Regions from separate parts of the Dactylosporangium sp. CA-233914 genome, predicted to be linked through region 3. Evidence: riboswitches for the same ligand, from Rfam matches in the RefSeq annotation. Region 3 holds a riboswitch; each other region holds the start of a gene.

Region 1 (4,876 bases), 2.0 Mb from region 3:
GCGCCGTGGGGTCGAGCTCCGGCCCGGCGCAGTCCAGCAGCGGCGCCTTCTCGCTGCACAGCCACACGCCGTCGCGGGTCACCACGTAGTACAGCGGCTTGATGCCGAACGGGTCGCGCGCCGCGTAGATCGTCTCCGTCACCTCGTCCCACAGCGCGAACGCGAACATGCCGCGCAGCCGGTCCAGCGCGGCCTCGCCCCAGTGGTGGAACGCGGCGGCGAGCACCTCGGAGTCGCCGCCGGTGGCGAACACGGCGTTGTGCTCGCGGACCAGCTCGGTGCGCAGGGCCTCGAAGTTGTAGATCTCGCCGTTGAACACCAGGGTCCAGCGGCCCGCGTCGGGGCCGGTCGGCGGATACCGCAGCGGCTGGCGGCTGCCCTGCCGGTCGATGATCGCGAGGCGGGCGAAGCCGGCGGCGGTGCCCGGGCCGATCCGCGCAAGGACGGTGTCGTCAGGGCCGCGGTGCTCGATGAGGGCGAGCCGGCGCTCCATGGCGCCGAGGACGTCCGCGGAGATGATGTCGTTGCCGGTGTACATCAAGAAGCCGCACATGACCTCCAGCCAACAAGCCTCGGGGCGGGGCGCGGTTCGGTTACCGGGCGGCCATCCCGGCGTTCGCCCGTGCCGGAGACCGGGGTGATCCCGGGGCACCGGAGGTTAGCCGCAGGCGGGTCGGGTAGCGGGGCGCCCGCCAGCCTTCCGCCCGTGCCTGGGAGTACACATGCCCCGAGTCCGCAAGATTCTGCGCCTGCTGTTGTGCGGGGTGCTCGGCGGGCTGGTGCTCGCCGCCGCCGCGCTGCCGCTGGCGATCGCCGGCGGCGGGGCGGCCAAGGCCGGCGGCGACATGTGGACGAGCCTGCCGACGCAGCTGGCGACGCCGCTGCCGGCCCAGACGTCGTACGTGTACGCCAACGACGGCAAGACCCTCATCACCACGTTCTACGACGAGAACCGCCACGACGTCCCGCTCGACCAGGTGGCCAACGTGCTGCGGCAGGCCGTCGTCGCCGCCGAGGACACGCGTTTCTACCATCATCACGGCGTCGACACACGCGGGGTGCTGCGCGCGTTCGTGTCCAACAGCCGCGGCCGGGCGCAGCAGGGCGCATCGACGCTGACCATGCAGTACGTGCGCAACGTCATGAAGAACGACCCCGACCTGACGCCGCAGCAGCACCTCGACGCGCTGGCCGACACCCCCGACCGCAAGCTGCGGGAGATGCGCTACGCGCGGGCGATCGAGAAGCAGCTCACCAAGCAGCAGATCCTGGAGCGGTACCTCAACATCGCCTACTTCGGCGCGGGCGCGTACGGCATCGCGTCGGCGGCGCAGACGTACTTCGGCAAGGCCCCGGCCGACCTCACGCTGCCCGAGGCGGCGCTGCTGGCCGGGCTGCTGCAGTCGCCGGACGTCGACAACCCGATCACCGGCGACCGCGCGACGGCGCTGCAGCGGCGCGCGTACACCCTCGACGCCATGGCGAAGATGCACGTCATCACCGCCGAGGCGGCGACCGCGGCCCAGCACGAGGAGCTGCGGCTGACGCAAACCCGGCTGCCCAACGACTGCGCGTCGGTCGCACCGGAGCACAACGACTGGGGCTTCTTCTGCGACTACTTCCGCCAGTGGTGGAACAGCCGCCCGGAGTTCGGCACCACGCCGACCGAGCGCGACGAGCGGCTGCGCACCGGCGGGTACACCATCGTCACCTCGCTCGACCCCGGCGTGCAGGCGGCGGCCCTGTCGCAGTCGCTGGGGGTGTACGGCTACGACCGCGCCCGCTCGCTGCCGATCGCCGTCGTCACGCCGGGCACCGGCCGGGTCCAGGCGCTCGCCGTCAACCGCCACTTCAGCCTGGAGGCCAACCCGCCGGAGCACCCGCAGTACCCCAACACCGTCAACCAGCTCGTCGCGGGCGGCGCCGACGTCGCCGGCTACCAGGCCGGCTCGACGTTCAAGATGTTCACGATGCTCGCCGCCCTCGACTCCGGCCGGCCCCTCAACACGTCGTTCAACGCGCCGGCCCGGCTCCCGACCATCTGGCCGGGCAGCGCCGGCGCCAGCTGCGGCGGGCGATGGTGCCCCGCCAACGACACCCCGAGCTGGATGGACGGCGTGCGCACGATGTGGACCGGGTTCGGCCGGTCCGTGAACACGTACTTCGTGTGGCTGGAGGAGCAGGTCGGCCTCCGGCGGGTGATCGACATGGCGCAGCAGCTCGGCATCAAGTTCCGCGACGAGCACGACGCGGGGCTGGCGACGAAGGACGAGTGGGGCTCGTTCACCCTCGGCACCTCCTCGACCACGCCGCTGGACCTCGCCAACGCCTACGCGGCCGTGGCCGCCGGCGGCCTGTACTGCGAGCCGCTGCCCGTGCTGTCCGTCACCGGCCCCGACGGCCGCCCGGTGAACGCCGCCAACCCCCAGTGCCGGCAGGTGGTCGACCCGGACGTGGCGGCCGCCGCGACCGACGCCGCCCGCTGCCCCGTCGGGCGCGGCTCGGCCTACGGCAAGTGCGACGGCGGCACCGCGGAGGCGGTGTCGGGCATCCTCGGCGGGCGGCCGGTCGCGGGCAAGACGGGCAGCTCGGAGAACAACGCGACGGAGACGTTCGTCGGGTTCACCCCGCAGGTGGCCGCCGCCGGGATCGCGGCCAACGCCGACAACCCCAACGACTATGTCGGCGGCGGCGTGTCCTCCTCGGTCAACCAGGCGGTCGCGCAGACGATGGTCGCGGCCCTGCGCGGTCAATCCGCGCAGGGCTTCCCGGCCCCGAGCCGGGCGCGCGCGCTCGGCTCGACGTAACTACGGTTACGCGGCGTACCCGCGCTGTGCGATCCAGTCCGCCATCTTCTTCGTGCTCAGCGTGTACGAGCCGACACCCATCGCGTCGGCCGGGTCCGCGATCTTCACGGTGTCGCCGTTGTCGCGATACCCGACGATCGTGAGGTAGTGCCCGCCCGAGTACGAGTGCGAGTGCCCGGAGTCGTCCACAGTGGACCCGGCGATGTTCGCCACGACGGCGTATCCCTGGGTGATCGCGTGCAGGACGGCCTGCTTGAGCGCGGCGACGTCGGCGTCGGTCGCGGTCTGACCGGCGATGAAGTGCGCCGAGTAGAAGCTGGTGCCGGTGATCTGGTTGAGCGCCCGCGCCGTGTCCTGCGACGAGTTCGTGCCGTTGACGGTCGTGCCGAGGCTCTGCGCGACCTGTGACTGCGAGGGGGTGAGCCCGCGCGCGGTGAGCGCGATGCGGGTCGCCGCGGGGCCGCAGAAGTAGTAGTTCTCCTGCCACGCGAACTGGTACGTCAGGTCCTTCTCCGCCGGCGTCGCCGGGCTCGCGCTCGGGGCCGCCTGGCTCTGGGTCTGGGTCGCCTTCGCCCCCGGCGTGGCCTGGGCCTGCTTGCCCTGCGTGACCTGGCCCGGGGCCTGCCGGTTGCCCTGCGCGGCCTGATCCTGGCGTTTGACGGGGCCCGAGGACTCGCTGACCAGGCCGGTCGCCTCCGCGGCGACCGTCTGCGCGTTGACCGGCGGCGGGGACTCCTGCAGCGCGGCGATGCCGATCCCGGCGGCGGCCGCGACGGCGGCCGAGGCCAGGGCGACGCGCACGCGCCGCTGCCCAGGAGCGCCCATGCGGCGCAGGTGGCGGGATCTGTAGAGGTACATGGGCGTACCTCGCCTCCTTCCGAAGCCGCCTACCGGGTTAGCTGACGGGTTCGGACGGGAAGTTCGTCCTACCGCGGGGCCTAGGTTCGGCCCCGCGGATTCACCCCGGCGGTACTTGGGTCCCCGGCTCGTACGCACGCACGACTCAGCGGTACCGCCGCGGCGTCATCCCTTTGGACGACCACGGTCCGGGCGGCTTCGACGAAGCTAAACGTGCCGGTCAGGGCCTGTTTCACCCCCTGGGTGAAACGGCCAGCGGGCGGCTCGCCCAGCCCTCAGCCGCCGGGAAGCACCCCGCCTGGACGTCGCCGTTCGCCTCGCCGTTCGCACGCTCTCCGTGATGACCCGGGCACGGTGCGCGGTCGCCGCCACCGGCTCGGCGAGGCGTGCGCATCCCGGACGGGGGCCGCCGACCCCGCCCGCATTTCGGACGAATTTCGGCAATTGGTGCGAATCCCAGATGCGAGCCGCCGGGCGGCGCACATTCCGGACGAAAGCCGCCAACTCGCACGTGTCCGAGGTGAGAGCCGCCGGGCCGCCCGCCCGCAGGGCGCCGGAGGGCCTATTCTCATGCCCAAAATCACCCGTGTTTAACCCCGGCCCTACTGTCGCCGGATGCCGAACAGCGGACCTCGTCATTCGCGGGCGCACCAGTTCCGCCAGCGCGCCCTCCCACGCTCCATCCAGCGCGCCCTCTCACGCACAGTCCCGCTCAGCCTCCAGCGCAACCTGCCGGGCGTCCTGAGGCCGCCGCTGATCCGGGATGGCATCGGCGGAGCCGCCGCGCCGCCGCTGCTGCGCGGCGCCGCGCTGGTGACGGCCTTCGCGCTGGCCACCTTCGGCGTCTCCGCGTCGCTGAGCACCGGCGCGCGGCCCGCCGGGGTCGTGGCCGCCGAGGCCGCAGCCACGGCCACGGCCGAGCCCGGCGCCGGCCGGTCCGCACCCGGGGCGGCTTCCCGCGGCCGGGAACGCGCGCAGAGCGCCCCAACCCCGGCGGCGACGACGGCGGTGCCGGCGCCGGCGGCCGCACGGCGGGCCGATCCAGTCGGCGGGTTGTCCCGGGCCGAGATGAACAACGCGATCGCGATCGTCGACGTGGCCGTGCGGGAGCGGCTGCCCAAGCGCGCCGCCGTCGTCGCGCTCGCCACCGCACTGCAGGAGAGCCACCTGCGGAACCTGGCGAACGCGAACCTGCCGGACTCGCTGAACCA
Region 2 (4,876 bases), 4.6 Mb from region 3:
CGGCACCCGGATGTTGACCCGGCTCGGGGTGCCGTCGTCGTTGGCGTCCACCATCACCCGTAGATACTTCGGCTTTCCCTTCGGCCGTACGTCCGAGCCCGCGGCCACCGGCACGGGCTGGACCCGTTCGAGAGCCTCGATGAGCTGGTCCGCCTCGTCCGTGGTGATCTTCCCTTCGGCGAGCATCTGCAGGATCTCTTTGCGCTCTTCGTTCACTGTGCACCTCTCCTCTTTCCGAGCCTCTATCTGATGCTCACGAGCACGGCCGTGCGACCCTGCTCGATGTCGAACCGGGTGCCGGGGAGAGCGGACATGATCCGCCACCCCGTGCCGAGCGCCCGCAGCAAACTGATCCGGTACACCAGGCACGCGACCGCCGCGACGGCTGTCGCCAGAACCACCACCGGTGCCAGGACGAGTAGTACGGGAAGCACCGGCACCCAGATCCGGATAGGGCGACCGGCCGGGCGCTTCACCCGTACGGTCAGCAGTTGCGGCATCATGTGCGACCCTCCAATTCGCGCAATGCCTGCTGGGCGTTGATCTCGCCGCGGCGCAGCCGGTCGATGACGTCGGCCCGCGACGGCGCCGGATCGGTCTCGACGAAGTCGAGCGCCTGGGCGATCCGGTTGAGTCGTGACTTGATCGTCGGGTAGCTCACCCCGAAGATCCGCTCCATCTCCTTGATGGAACCGTGGCACCGGACGAACGCCGTGACGAACACCTGGTCCTCAAGGCTGAGCTGACCCAGTTGCGGGGGCTCGAACTCCCCCTCGATCGCCACGCCGCTGGCCAGGCGCACCCGCTCGACGACGAACGGCTGGCCCCGGGTCAGGTTCGTAAGTTCCTGCCAGTCCATCGCCCGCTCCGTCATATATCAAGTTGTACCTTGAGTATCTTGATCCTTCAAGCTGTTGATCTTAATTTTCTTAAACCCCGACTCAACGGGTTCGCGAGTGGGCCTCCGCGCGGCGGTCGCGGCCGGCGCCAGGACGGACGAAGGTTGGACGATCGATTCTTGAGTCTGCGTTAAGTGTCGCTTAGATCGCGGCGGTGCGGTTCCGTCGCCGAGATGCATTCGTTACGTTTGGTGGCAGCCTGCCGGCAAGCGTCGCCCAGCCTGGGTGGCCCGGTCAGGTGCCGCCGAGTCGTGTGTCGGGCCTGCTCGCAGGCTTCGACGCGGGAGCCGGGGACCCATCCGGGTGAGCGCTGGACCGGCTCGCCCCTGGGGTGAATCCGTGTACGGGCGCTGGGCAACCTGCACAGCGCGTGACGGCCACGGTAGGGCGCACCTTCTTCTCGCCCGAACCCGTCAGCTAACCCGGTAGGCGGTCCGCGAAGAAGGACGCTGCCGTGTTCAACGGACGAACGGCGCTGCGCTCGTTGCTTGTCGGGCTGACGGCCGCGGCCGTGATCGGTCCGGCGTGCGCCGCGCACGCCGACCCGACGCCCGCCGAGCTTCAGGCCCAGATCGACAAGGGCAACAAGGAAGTCGAGCTCATCGTCGAGCAGTACAACAAGACCAACGGTGACCTGGCCGCGACGCAGGCCGCGATCACGAAGCTGGAGGCCGGCCTGCAGCCGCTGCAGGCCAGCATGGACGCGGGCCAGGCCAGCGCCGAGCAGATCGCGGTCAGCGCGTACAAGACCGGCAACAATCTGCGTACCTGGTCGCTGATGCTGGGGGCCAGTTCCTCGGACGGGTTCGTCGACCGGGTCGGCACGCTGGAGCAGATCTCCCGCAGCCAGCGGCAGGACATCGCCACGTACACCGCGGCGAAGGGCACGTACGACGCCGAGAAGCGGCGCCTCAACGAGGTACTGGCGGCGCAGACCCGGCAGAAGACGGACCTGGAGACGCGTCGCAAGCAGATCGAGGGCGACATCGCCCGGCTCGACGAGATGCAGCGCAAGGCCAACGCGGCGGCGGCCGCGGCCAAGACCACGACCACGACCACGAAGACCACCACGAACCCCGGGTCGCCGCCGGCCGTCTCCGGCGCGGCGGGCAAGGCGGTCAGCTACGCGTGGGCCCAGCTCGGCAAGCCTTACGTCTGGGGCGCGGCGGGGCCGAACTCGTTCGACTGCTCCGGCCTGACCATGATGGCCTGGAAGGCGGCCGGCGTCACATTGCCGCACAACGCCGCCGAGCAGTACAACACGGTTCGCCACATCACCCGCAGTCAGCTGGCCCCGGGCGATCTGGTGTTCTACAACGGCCTCGGGCACGTCGGCATCTACATCGGCAACAACCAGATCATTCACGCGCCCAACAGCCGCACGGTCGTGAAGGTCGCACCGATCGACATCGACACGCTGTACGGCTACGGCCGTCCGTAACCGTCCGGACAGACGCCGCCCGACCGGCGGCGTCTGTCCGTGTCCGCATCAACGCCGGGCGCGGCCGCGGTGAAGATCTCATGGAGATCGGTCGCTCGCCCGTTCAGATCGCCGGCCGGCCGGATTACGCTCCGGCCGTGGGCACCCTTACCCGCGTTCGCGTCTGGCTGGTCCTGTTCGTGTTCGGACTCGTCGTCAGCGGCGTCACCGCGTTTCCACTCGAGGCCGAGAGCGCTCTGCTCGTGCGGCTGCTGCACGCCGGCTGGTCGCCGGCGCCCGAGCATCTTCCCGTGCTCGTGGAGTGGATCGATCGGGTACATCACGGTATCGCCGCGACCAACCGGGACTATCCGTTCATGGCGTACGGCACGGACTGGCTGGCCTTCGCCCACCTGGTCATCGCCGTCGCGTTCTGGGGTCCGATCCGGGATCCGCTGCGCAACATCTGGGTCGTTCACTTCGGGATGATCGCCTGCGTGGCCATCGTTCCCCTCGCCCTGATAGCCGGCAGTGTCCGCGGGATCCCTTGGTGGTGGCAGCTCATCGACATGTCGTTCGGGGTCTTCGGCATCATCCCGCTGCTGTTCGCCGAACGCGCGATCCGCCGGCTCGCCACGCAGGCGTCCCGAACCGCCGTCGCGCCGGCGCCCGCCGCCTCCGCGCCGATCGCCGGTTAGATTCGCCGCCGCGCGCACGGTTCGGTCCGGCGGCGCGGCGAACTGGGCGATTTGTTCGGGAAACACCGTGAAAAGCGGGAGATGGTGGTCGTTCGCGGCCGATGAACCGGGTGAATCTCCGCAGGCATGCGCGCATTGTGTATTGCGCGATCGGCAGCGCACCTGGGGGCGGCGGGTGCGCATTGTCCGTTTTGGTGGGTCTCCACGAAACTTCTACAAGACGTCACCCCGCGTATCCCGTCGTTTTCGCGGAGGCGCGTTCGACCGGCTGAGCTGTTCACTCTTCGGTTCTCGCCGGCGTGCCGTATTGGGGCTGGTGGTGATCGCGCAATCGCGGTCCGTCATGGGAATGGTCGCTACGGGCGATTTGCCGTAAGCGCGTGATCGGTGCGATGAAGGAACTGACTTACGGCCCGATTGAAGGGGCTGCGCGGGGCGTCGCGATCTGTTAGCGTCCAGCAGGCCTTCTGAGAAAAGCATTCATGTCCGCGCCGGAGCTCAACTGCTCCGGGGCTTTGCGTGAACGTGAAGGCCCAAACATCAGCGGCAGAACAGCGACTTGCCGCGCAATACCAAGCGACGACGGGGCGTTGCCAGGGATTTCGGTGCTTTCGGCACACCTCGTTGTCTATGTCCGGCCACGGCGGGCAGCCGTGGTCCAAGCACCTACCCCCGAGGTGAGCAGAGCATGCACAAACCACGCCGCGTCAGGGCAGCTGTCCTTGCCGCCGGCCTCCTGTCCGGAAGTGTGGTGGCCACGGCCTTCACGAGCCCGGCGCAGGCCGCCGAAAGCGACGCACACGACGCCGGCAATGCGGCCGCGGTGGCCGCGGTCACGAAGGACCACAAGTATCGCAACGGGGTCGTCACGACGCTCTCCGCGACCGCCAAGGCGGAGGTCAAGGCGAGCGCGGCCGGCGACGCCGTCTACTTCGACGATATGACGTACTTCGGCGGCACCCCCTACCCCGGCTCCTCCAACGTGGGCGTCGTAACCGACCAGCCCAAGGTGTACGTCGTCTTCTGGGGCTCGCAGTGGGGCAGCGAAGCGGTTGACGGAAACGGCAACCACACGTATTCCGGCGACACCGCGGGCATGGCCCCGCGCCTGCAGGAGTTCTACCGGGGCATCGGCACTCAAAACGAGAACTGGTCGCAGAGCATCCAGCAGTACTGCCAGGGCGTGTCCGCCGGCGACAAGTCGTGCCCGGCCAACGCGGCGCACATCCCGTATCCGACGGGCGGCGTCCTCAGCGGCGTCTGGTACGACAACTCCGCCCCGGTCAGCGACTCGGCGGACGGGCGCGCGATCGCCCAGGAGGCGATCAACGCCGCCCAGCACTTCGGCAACACGGCCACAGCGTCGAACAAGAATACGCAGTACATCATCGTCTCCCCGTCCGGCTCCCGGCCCGACGGCTGGAGCCCCGCGGGCGACAGCTTCTGCGCCTGGCACAGCTACAACGGTGACGCCGGCCTCCCGGGTGGCCCGGTGAGCTCGTCGTACGGCAACGTCGCCTTCACCTTCCTGCCCTACCTTCCGGACGCCGGCGTCAACTGCGGCGCAAACTGGGTCAACAGCGGCAGCGCGGGCAACCTGGACGGCGTGTCCATCATCGCGGGTGCGCAGTTCCAGAACACGGTGACCAGCCCGTTCCCGTACTGGCCGTCCCCCTCGGCGCAAGTGCCGGCCTCCGGCGGCTGGTTCACCCCGTTCTACGACGAGAACCTCAACCTCGTCGGCGCCACCCAGGGCTTCTGCGCCTGGATCGCCCCCGGCAAGCCGGGCGGTGCCGCCAACGTGAAGTTCGGCGCGAACACGTTCCCGGTGCAGGGCACCTGGTCCAACGCCGCGCAGT
Region 3 (4,876 bases):
TTGTGCGGGCTGGCGCACGCCACCCGCACCATCAACGATCCTCCGGTCAGGTCCGGCGATCGGGCCCGGAACGTGCGGCGTCGAATGCGGCGCCGACCCGGTCGGCGAGCGTGACCGCGACGAGCCGGGCCTGCAGCGTGACGGCGTGGCCAGGGGTAGGACTGAGCATGAACCGCCCGTAGTAGACACCGCCTGCGGAGACCCTGAGCTCGACGTCCTCGTCCGGAAGCTCGCCCGGCTGCGACGACGAGTGAACGGGCCTCGGCGTGATGCTGCCGTCGGGTTCGAGCCGTGGTGGACGGCCGAGCAGTACTCCCTGCTCGAATCGGCATCCGCGCAGGTGCAGCAGGTCGACCAGCTGGGGGCGGACCTGGTTGACGACCTCGTTGGGGGCGGCGCCGGATTGGACCAGTTGGGTGGTCCGGTGGATCCGGGACAGGTGGTCGGCGTCGGTGATGGTGACGAGGTGCAGGCGGCGGGCTCGCGCGGCCAGCTGCGACACCGCCAAGCCGACGGCGAGCAGGAGGATCGCCGTGAGGACATCGGGGCCCGCGGCGATGGTGAACCGCCCGTACGGCTCGGTCAGGAGGAAGTCGAACCACACCGCGGCGGACACGGCCGCGAGCGCACCGGCCAGGCGGCTGCCGATGGCGGCCACCGCGACGACGGCCACCACCAGGACCAGCGCCATGTTCGCGCCGGAGATCGCGGTGCGGAAGGGAATCAGGCCTCCGGCGACGGCGAACGGCCCAACGACCGCCGCCGCGAGCGCGATCCGGTCGCGACTGACGGAGCTGAGCATCGTGTACCGCCTGCCTCTTCGCCCAGCGGGAAGCGTGTCTTGTGCGGGTCTGTTGTCGCCGAGGTCGCCTCGGTTACGCTCACGGCTGGAACCGGTAGCCCATGGCCGGTTCGGTCAGCAGGTGCCGCGGGCGCGACGGGCCGGCCTCCAGTTTACGCCGCAGCTGGCCCATGTACTGGCGCAGGTAGTGGCTCTCTTGACATACGTCGGCCCCACACGTGCTGCAGCAGCTCCCGGTGGCCGACCAGCGACGACGACGTCGAGGTGCCGGTCGGCAGCGGCCCGTAGGGCGCTGGTGCCGTCGGCGGCGGTGACCACGTCGTACTGGCGGGCCTGCAGGTTGATCCGCAGGGCCCGCAGCAGCTGCGGCTCGTCGTCGACGATGAGGATGCGGATGCGGGTCATGCTGGGTCGGCTTTTCCGGTGCGCCGCACGTCCAGGTGTGCTGGCAGCGCGGGATCGGCCGGGGCCGCCGCCGGGGTGTGCTCGGGCTGCAGGGTGCCGCCCATGGCCTCGGCGAGGCCGCGGGACAGGGCCAGGCCGAGGCCGACGCCGGTGGCGTTGTCGCGATCGCCGAGGCGCTGGAAGGGTTGGAAGACCCGCTCCCGGTCGGCGGCCGAGATGCCGGGGCCGTGGTCGATGATGCGGATGTCGAGGTCCGGCGGCGCGGGCGCGGGGACTACTCGAACCCCTGACCCCGCACTGTCAGTGTGGCGGAGGACCGGTGATCTCGTAGCCGAACTCGGCGGCGACCGCGGTCAGCGCCGCGGGGTCGGGCGGCCCCGGCGGCATCGCGGCGACCCGCTCGGCGAACTGTTCGAACCCCGCTGGCCAGGTCAGTTGCAGCAGCCGCGCCGGTTCGGAGCTGACGACGGCGAAGGCGTGCGGGCGCCGGCGGGGCAGCAGGACGAAGGCTCCCGGGCCGGCCTCCCACGTGTCCTCGCCGTGGTGGACCCGGATCGCCCCGTCGAGCACGTAGAACGCCTCGTCGTCGTGGTGGTGCAGGTGGCGCGGGGTGGCGAACCCGGGCGGGCAGACCTGTTCGATGAGGGTCAGGCCACCGTCGGTCTGCGACGCGGACGCCTTGACGGTCATGGTGGTGCCGAGGAACGGGTATTCGGTGCCCGCACCGGCCGGCAGGGTGATCAGGGACATGGCGCCTCCTTCGTCAGCGGGGCGTGGCGGTGTAGAGCCGGACTTCGATGCCGTCGGGGTCGGTGACGCCGCCGGCCAGCCAGCCGACGCTGCCCTCGGCGAGTGGGCCGTGCGCGATCCCGAGCTCGTCGAGGTGCGCGACCCAGTCCCGCAGCGCGGCGACGTCGGGCACGGCGAAGGCCACCGGGTCGAACCCGGTCAAGGCGCCGGCGTGGTCGGGATCCTGGCGCAGCGCGAGCATCAGCGTGCCGCCGGGATCGCGCAGGGCGACGCCGCGGCGGACTCCGTCCTCGACGAATTCGATTGCCACCTGCAGGCCCAGCACCCGCTGGTACCACTCGAGGCTCTTGTCGACGTCGGCGACGGGGATCTTGACGTGGTGGAACCCTGCGAGTGCCGGCATCGCGTCCGCCTCACGATCGGGGCTTTTTAGAGCTGACCTCTAGAGTGTTACTCTAGCTTGGTGTCTGACGTCAAGGGGCCACGCCAACGCTCGGCACGCACGAAACGCGCCATCGTCGCCGCGGCTCACGACCTGTTCACCAGCAAGGGATACGCGGCGACCACGCTGCAGGAGATCGCCGGCGCGGCGGGCGTGGCGGTGCAGACGGTGTATTTCCACTTCGGCACGAAGAGCCGGCTGCTCAAGGAGGTCGTCGACGTCCGATCGGCCGGCGACGACGAGCCGGTGGCCCTGCTGGAGCGGGACTGGTTCGCCCGGCTGCGAGCCGCGACCGATCCCGCGGAGGTGCTCACCGGGTGGGTGCGCGCCAGCGGCCTGATCCTGGCCCGGGTCGCGCCGATCCTCGCCGTCGTGCGGGACGCGGCTCCCACCGATCCGGAGATGGCCGGCCAGTGGACGGTCAACAGCCGGCAACGTCGCCAGGCCCACGCCGAGTTCGTCACGGTGCTCGGCGGCCTGGGCGCGTTGCCGCCGGCGATGAGCGAGGACCGGGCGAGCGACATCACGGTCGCCCTGTTGTCGCCGGAGCTGTTCCTCGTGCTGACCCGGGAGTGCGGCTGGTCACGCGAGGCGTGGGAGGCCTGGGCCCTCGACCATCTCCGCCACGACCTGCTGGGCCGGTCACAGGCCCACTAACGCCCGTTCAAGGGCGACGAGTGCGGGTTTTTCCAGCTAGCAGGCGTTGGCAGGGCCGGCGGCCTTGAGTAACGTCGTGGGTCGCCCGACCCGGTTGGTGCCCACCACAGGTGGCGCCGGGACGGGCCCGCTGAGTCGTGCATGCACGAGCCGGGGACCCACCGCAAGCCTGGGGTGAATCCGCGGGCCGACGGCCCGCGGTAGGGCGACCTTCGCGCCCGAACCCGTCAGCTAACCCGGTAGGCGGACGCGTAAGGAGATCTGTCTGTGCACAGCCGGCTCAACCCCCATCGCACCAGTCCTCGCCAGCCGCGCGCCCGCTCGGCCGCACACAGACCGGCATCGACAGGACGCTGACGCGGTCGCCGTAGCGCGGCGCACGGCCACGCCGTTGCGCAGCCTGCGGACACCCGCACGCCACCACCGCTGACGACACGGTTCGTCACACACCCAGCACGCCGCGGCGTGCCGGGTGCGCTGCCCTGTGCGCGATCCCGCACCTTGCCCGGTCGAAGAGCCCCTGGAGAGTCGCAATGAACCTCGTACGTGTACTGCAGCAGGCCCGGCAGACGGTTGCCGCGAGCCGGCCGCGAACCGCCGTGATCTCCGGCGCGCTGCTCGCCGCGGCCGCCGCGGCCGGCATCGTGCTCAGCCAGCTCGGCGATCCGCCGCCCGCGAACACGGCCTCGGCCGGTGCGGCGCCGGCCGTCGAGCAGTCGGTCGCGCCCGCGCCCAAGCAGTCGACGGCACCGGCCCCAGCGGCGAAGGTCCTCGACTACCAGTTCCAGCTTCAGCCCAACTTCTATTACTGCGGGCCGGCCGCCACCCGGATCGCGCTCACGGCGGCCGGCCACACCATCAGCCAGGATCAGGCCGCCACCCTGCTGCACACCACCACCAGCGGGACCAACTCGGCCTTCGACACCACCCGCGCCCTCAACAGCGTGCTCGACCGCGGGACGGTGTACCGGACCAGGGAGATCCCAGCGTACCCGGCAACACCGGCACAGGCGGCCCAGCTGCGGTCGGACGTGGTGAGTGCCATCACCAGCGGCCGGGCTGTCGTCGCCAACATCGCCGGGCACCTCACCGACAACACCGGTGTGGTCCACGCCTACGAAGGCGGGCACTACCTCACGCTCGTCGGATACGAGGACGGCGGCAGCACGGTGAAGATCGCCGATCCGGCCAACCCGCGCGGCGACGGCACCTACTGGGTGAGCATCCCCAGGCTGGCCGACTGGATCTCCCAGCGCGGCTACTCGTACTGAGGTGTTCCGGTTGGCCATCCCGCGGTTCCTCGCCTGACAGGTGAATCGCCCTTCAACTGTCGGATGACACTTCGTAGCAGGTGGCGATCGCGGCGGCGCGGTTGCGCAGGGCGGTGCGCAACCACTGCGGGGCCAGGGCTTCCGCGTTCGTGGCGAGCTGCCACAGCGCCCATTCGGCATGTCTGGGATCTTGGAAGGTCACCTCCAGTCGCAGCCAGCCGTCCGCGTCGGCTTCCTCGGCGAGGACGGCCAGCGCGGTGCCCACCAAGTCCTCCCGCCGCGCCGCGTGCACCCGCACCAGCACGGTGACCGAGTCGCCGCCGGTGCGAAACTGCGTGCTGCGTTCCTGCCAGGCCCGGTCCAGATCGACCCGGTCAGGTCGCTGTGCGGGTTCGGCGAGTTCCTCGGCGGCCAACACCCGGGACAGTCGGTACGTGCGGTCCGCGCCAGACCTCGTGGCCAGCAAGTAGCCCTGTTCGCGTACGGTGACCAGGCCGATCGGGTCCACCGTGCGCCACTTCGGGGTCTGGCCCACTGCCGCGTAATGGA
Region 4 (4,876 bases), 1.8 Mb from region 3:
TCGGCGCCTTGGTGCCGCTGGAGGGTGACAGCATCGCGGCGAGCGTGCACCGGTCGGGTCAGCCGGCCCGGATGGACGACTACGACAGCGCCGTGGGCCCCCTCGCCGCCCGCCTCCGGGCGAGCAACATCCGCGCCGCCGTCGGCGCGCCGATCATCGTGGAGGGCCGCCTCTGGGGCGTCGTCACGGCGGCCGTCACGGGCGACCGGCCCCTGGCCGCCGAGGCGGCTGAGCGCCTCGGCGACTCCACCGAGCTCATCGCCACCACCGTCGCCAACGCCCAGGCCCGCGCCGACCTGGCCGCCTCCCGGGCCCGCGTCGTGGTCGCCGCCGACCAGGCCCGGCGGCGGATCGAACGCAACCTCCACGACGGCGTCCTGCAGCAGCTCATCGCCGTCGCGATGGGGCTGCGCGCCGCCGACGAGCGGATCCCGCCCGAGCTGCCGCACGCGCACGGGGAGCTGGCCGCGGTCACCGACCGGCTCGCCGCGGTGGTGGACGACCTCCGCGAGATCTCCCGTGGCATCCACCCGATGATCCTGTCCGACCGTGGCCTGGGCCCGGCCCTCAAGGTCCTCGCCCGCCGCGGCGGCCTGCCGGCCGAGCTGAGGCTGGACCTGCGGGAGCGGCCGCCGGAGCCGGTCGAGTACGCCGCGTACTGTATCGCGGTGGAGGCCGCCGACAACGCGGCCAAGCACGCCCGCGCCTCGCACGTACGGATCGAGGCGAACACCAACGGCGGCGAGCTGCGCCTGTCGGTGAGCGACGACGGTGTGGGCGGCGCCGATCCGGCGCGGGGCGCAGGCCTCATCGGCCTGGCCGACCGGGTCCAGGCGCTCGGCGGGTCGATCACGATCACCAGCCCGCCGGGCGAGGGCACGCACGTCGAGGCCACGCTGCCCCTGGACTCCGCCACGATCGCCGCCGCGGCGGCCCGTCTCGGCTGAGCCGGGGCGCCCTGATCGAAGGTGGCATGATGCCGGCGTGGGGACTGCTCAGCCCCGCCTCGGGGTGGTGGCGAGCTCGTCGAAGATGAGCACCGTCTCGGTCGACGTGATCTCGGGCATGCCCTGCAGCGTCGCCGACTGCGTCGAGTCGTCGCTGACGGCCCTGGGCGACCTGTGACGGGTGCACCGGTCGTCCAGGGCCCGTCGGCGGCTCACGGCGCGGCGGCGGTCACGACCTGCTCGGCGAGCGCCTGCCACTTGGCGTAGGCGTCCGGGAACGCCGACACCTGGACCGTCTGCGCCGCCACGGTGACCTGCATCTGCTGCCAGCCGTCGACCCCGACGAGCGCGTTGTAGAAGCGGCGTGCGGCCTCCGCCGGGTTCATCAGCTCCGCGACGGTGCCCCAGTTCGGCCGCTGCTGGAACAGCCCGACGGAGTCGTGGTCGCTGCCCACGCCCTCGTTGGGCAGGTTGAGCGACTCGGGAACGTTGGAGTTCGCGAGGTTGTGCAGGTGGCTCTCCTGCAGCGCGGTGGAGATCGCCACGACGTACGCGCGGCTCGGCAGGCCCAGCTGCTGTCCGGTGCGGATGATCGTGACGGCGTTGTTCATCTCGGCCTGGGTCAGCTCGCCGACCGCGGCGATGACCCTTGGCGAGGGCGCGGCGGTGGTCGTGCTCGGCGGCGGCTGCGCCGTGGTTTGCGCCGGTGACGGCTTCGCCTCGGCGCTCGCCGTTGGCGACGGTTGCCGGCTGGGCGCGTCGCCGGTGCGTTCTTCGCCGCGGGACGCGCGGCGGTCGGAGTCGGCCGACCGGTCGTCTCCGCGCTGGGTCGACGGCCCGGACTCCGCCACGGTCAGCGTGCGGGGGCCGTGCGAGGAGAACAGCAGCAGCGCGCCGACGACGGCGAAGGCGATGACGGCGGCCGCCGAGTACAGGCCGATGCCCCGGCGGACGGCCAAGTGCCGGCCGTGCGGGTTGCGCCGCAGGTGCCGCGGCCCGCTGGTCTCATCGGCCGGCACGGGCGCGCCTCCGTCGGTACGGACGGTTCGGTTGCTCGGGGTACTGCACGGGAAACCTCGACAGACTTCGACTCCGGCCCGCAGGGGCCGGTACGGAACGGGGGAATGCGCCATCGACCGTCCACTAGGGACGGTGTTGGTCGGGGCTTTGCGGTCGGGCCGGAGGGTCAGCCGATGGGGCGGCGATCCGGGCGTGCCGGCGGATCCGCGGGGTAGTGTGCCGAGGCGTGGCGCCGTGCGAGGGCGTGCATGCGCTGCTCCTTCCGATGCCGCCTACCGGGTTAGCTGACGGATTCGGGCGGGAGGATCGCCCTACCGTGCGGCGCGTGGCCGCACGGATTCACCCCAGTGGTGCTTGGGTCCCCGGCTCGTTCGAGCACGACTCGGCGGGCCGCCGCGCCGTCACCCGGAACGGTGACGATCAGTCGCGGCGAGCCCCATGACCATAGCCGCTTCTCAAACGCAGGTGAACCCCTCGATCGGAACTGCCGGAGTGCGGCGTGCACCCCGGCGACCTGCGACTTCGCTCAGACAGTACCGTTGATCGAAGTTATGTTGTTCGATGTTAGTGATGGGCTGCGCGTCACACTGCCGGCGGCGCGGAATGCTCGACCGAGCCGGTGGGTTGGGCAGGGGTATGACAGTGATCGGATTCATCGGCAGCGGCAACATCGGCAGCACCGTGGCCCGCCTGGCCGTCGCCGCCGGCCACGACGTGGTGCTCAGCAACTCCCGGGACCCCGAAACGCTCGCCGACCTCGTCGCCGAGCTGGGCCCCAAGGCGCGCGCCGCCCGGCCGGCGCAGGCCGCCGCGGCCGGGGACATCGTCGTGGTGACCGTGCCGCTCAAGGCGTACCGGGACGTGCCCGCCGAACCGCTGGCCGGCAAGATCGTCGTCGACACCAACAACTACTACCCGGACCGCGACGGCCGGTTCCCGCGGCTCGACGACGCGACCGCGACCACCAGCGGGCTGCTGCAGCAGCACCTGGCCGGCGCGAAAGTCGTCAAGGGCTTCAACAACATCTGGTTCAAGCACCTCGCCGAGCTGGGCCGCCCCGCCGGCACGCCCGACCGCACGGCGCTGCCGATCGCCGGCGACGACGCCGCGGCGAAGGCGACCGTGACCGCGTTCTTCGACGCCATCGGCTACGACACCGTCGACGCGGGCCCGCTCGCCGACAGCTGGCGCGCCGAGCGGGACCAGCCCGTCTACGTCAAGCCGTACGGCGAGAGCACCCCGGCCACGGCCGCGATCATCCGCGCGCGGCTCGCCGAGGCGCGGCGCTCCTGAGCCTTCACCGAGATCTCCTCCATCGTCCACAGCAGCGCCTCGGCCACGGCCTCGTCGGAGCCGTCGACGTTGAGGAGCAGCGCGCCCGGCGGCGAGTCCACGAGCGCTGCGGGCCGAAGCGGCGGTCGTTGAGGCTGACGTCGAGCCGGGGTCCGGGTCCGCGGTCGGCGGCCGCCGCGGCCAGGACGCGATCGAGGTCGCGGCGGTCGTAAACCTTCGTCTGCGCCGACTGCGCCCGGCCGAGCGGCGTCTTCGGCCGGCTCCGCTTGGGGCACGCGCCGCCCCGCGCGGCCACCTGGAACAGCAGCGGGGTCGCCTCGAGCCGGCCCCCGCCGTCGCGCGCGGCCGAGGTCGCCGCCCTCGAGAGCCGCGCGCGCCGCTGCGTGCGCCCGTCGCAGCACCGCCGCGAAGTCGCCGTCGGTGTCGTTGACGCACCGGCCGGTCCGCGACACCGGGCAGACGGCCTCGGCGACGCTGCTTCGCCGCGCGGGCCTAAACTCGGGTGTATGACGACGCTGGAGGAATTCGCCTCGCTCGCCGCACGGGAACACGGGCTCGTCGTCGTCTCGACGGTCCGGGCCGACGGCACCGTCCAGGCTTCCGTGGTCAACGCGGGGCTCCTGCCGCACCCCGCCGGCGGTGGCACGGTGCTCGGGTTCGTCACCTACGGCCCGGTCAAGCTGGCCAACCTGCGGGCCCGGCCCCGGCTGACGGTGACGGCCCGGTCCGGCTGGGAGTGGGCCACCGTCGAGGGGCCGGCCACCCTCATCGGCCCGGACGACCCGGCCACGGGCATCGACGCCGAGCGGCTGCGGCTGCTGCTGCGCGAGGTGTTCACCGCCGCCGGCGGCAACCACGACGACTGGGAGGAGTACGACCGGGTCATGGCCGAGCAGCGCCGCACGGTCGTGCTGCTCGACCCGGCCCGGGTGTACGGCACGTGAGCCGGGCTCGGCACCGGAGGCGGGGGTGACGAGCCCGGTTGAGCAAGCGAGGCGTCGCGCAGGACGGTGACCTCATCACCGAGCGGCGTTGTGTACTTCGCATCCACGAGATGTAGACCACGTTCTGCGTCGCGCGCGGTCGTGGGGTTCAGCCCGCGGCGACCAGATACGGTTCGGCGACGGCGGTCTTGAGTGTCAGGCCGTGGCCGAGGGCGTCGAGGTCCGGGCGCAGGACGCCGCCGGGCTGCGGGGCCGTGACGCCGTCGAAGAGCATCGACTCGATGCGGGCGTGGTCGTGGAAGTATTCCAGGTGGCGCAGGTTCGCCGTGGCCAGGGCGGCGTCGAGGTGCAGGGCCGGGGCGCAGTGGCCGGACAGCTCCAGGCCGTTCGCGGCGGCGAGCCCGGCGACCCGTTGCCACTCGGTGATGCCGCCGCAGCGGGTCGCGTCGGCCTGCAGGCAGTCCACAGCGCCGGCCATGCGGGCGAAGTACTGCAGGTCGTAGCCGTACTCCCCGGCCGCCACGTCCGCGGCGACGGCGGCCCGGACGCGGCGCAGGCCGTCGAGGTCGTCGGAGGAGACCGGCTCCTCGAACCAGCGCACGTCCGGGAACCGGGCGGCGAGGCGGATCGCCTGCTTGGCCGTGTAGGCGCCGTTGGCGTCGACGTAGAGCT

Evidence for each region. A riboswitch is a leader RNA that binds a small molecule or an ion and turns the genes downstream of it on or off. The one in region 3 is predicted to bind cyclic di-AMP.
Region 1: linked by a shared signal. The riboswitch ahead of ACQPY0_RS44975 (C39 family peptidase) and the one ahead of ACQPY0_RS36495 (C39 family peptidase) in region 3 are both predicted to bind cyclic di-AMP.
Region 2: linked by a shared signal. The riboswitch ahead of ACQPY0_RS57310 (NlpC/P60 family protein) and the one ahead of ACQPY0_RS36495 (C39 family peptidase) in region 3 are both predicted to bind cyclic di-AMP.
Region 4: linked by a shared signal. The riboswitch ahead of ACQPY0_RS28365 (hypothetical protein) and the one ahead of ACQPY0_RS36495 (C39 family peptidase) in region 3 are both predicted to bind cyclic di-AMP.

What each region holds. Positions count from the first base shown of each region.
Region 1 covers NZ_CP192030.1:10,168,001-10,172,876, forward strand. The annotation lists gene asnB (asparagine synthase (glutamine-hydrolyzing)) at 1-553, opposite strand, end outside; gene ACQPY0_RS44970 (transglycosylase domain-containing protein) at 723-2,807, shown strand; gene ACQPY0_RS44975 (C39 family peptidase) at 2,814-3,665, opposite strand; cyclic di-AMP (ydaO/yuaA leader) riboswitch at 3,677-3,826, opposite strand; gene ACQPY0_RS44980 (hypothetical protein) at 4,281-4,876, shown strand, end outside.
Region 2 covers NZ_CP192030.1:12,793,687-12,798,562, reverse strand. The annotation lists gene ACQPY0_RS57325 (SHOCT-like domain-containing protein) at 1-216, opposite strand, end outside; gene ACQPY0_RS57320 (hypothetical protein) at 243-500, opposite strand; gene ACQPY0_RS57315 (DUF2089 domain-containing protein) at 500-874, opposite strand; cyclic di-AMP (ydaO/yuaA leader) riboswitch at 1,157-1,346, shown strand; gene ACQPY0_RS57310 (NlpC/P60 family protein) at 1,354-2,340, shown strand; gene ACQPY0_RS57305 (hypothetical protein) at 2,478-3,017, shown strand; gene ACQPY0_RS57300 (hypothetical protein) at 3,706-4,876, shown strand, end outside.
Region 3 covers NZ_CP192030.1:8,190,820-8,195,695, reverse strand. The annotation lists gene ACQPY0_RS36525 (DUF4118 domain-containing protein) at 47-802, opposite strand; gene ACQPY0_RS36520 (hypothetical protein) at 917-1,207, opposite strand; partial or broken gene ACQPY0_RS36515 (sensor histidine kinase) at 1,204-1,497, opposite strand; gene ACQPY0_RS36510 (cupin domain-containing protein) at 1,508-1,957, opposite strand; gene ACQPY0_RS36505 (VOC family protein) at 1,971-2,360, opposite strand; gene ACQPY0_RS36500 (TetR/AcrR family transcriptional regulator) at 2,421-3,056, shown strand; cyclic di-AMP (ydaO/yuaA leader) riboswitch at 3,175-3,317, shown strand; gene ACQPY0_RS36495 (C39 family peptidase) at 3,590-4,327, shown strand; gene ACQPY0_RS36490 (helix-turn-helix transcriptional regulator) at 4,380-4,876, opposite strand, start outside.
Region 4 covers NZ_CP192030.1:6,349,023-6,353,898, forward strand. The annotation lists gene ACQPY0_RS28355 (GAF domain-containing protein) at 1-947, shown strand, start outside; gene ACQPY0_RS28360 (hypothetical protein) at 985-1,125, shown strand; gene ACQPY0_RS28365 (hypothetical protein) at 1,160-1,966, opposite strand; cyclic di-AMP (ydaO/yuaA leader) riboswitch at 2,222-2,365, opposite strand; gene ACQPY0_RS28370 (NADPH-dependent F420 reductase) at 2,604-3,260, shown strand; gene ACQPY0_RS28375 (TIGR03618 family F420-dependent PPOX class oxidoreductase) at 3,767-4,204, shown strand; gene ACQPY0_RS28380 (enolase C-terminal domain-like protein) at 4,353-4,876, opposite strand, start outside.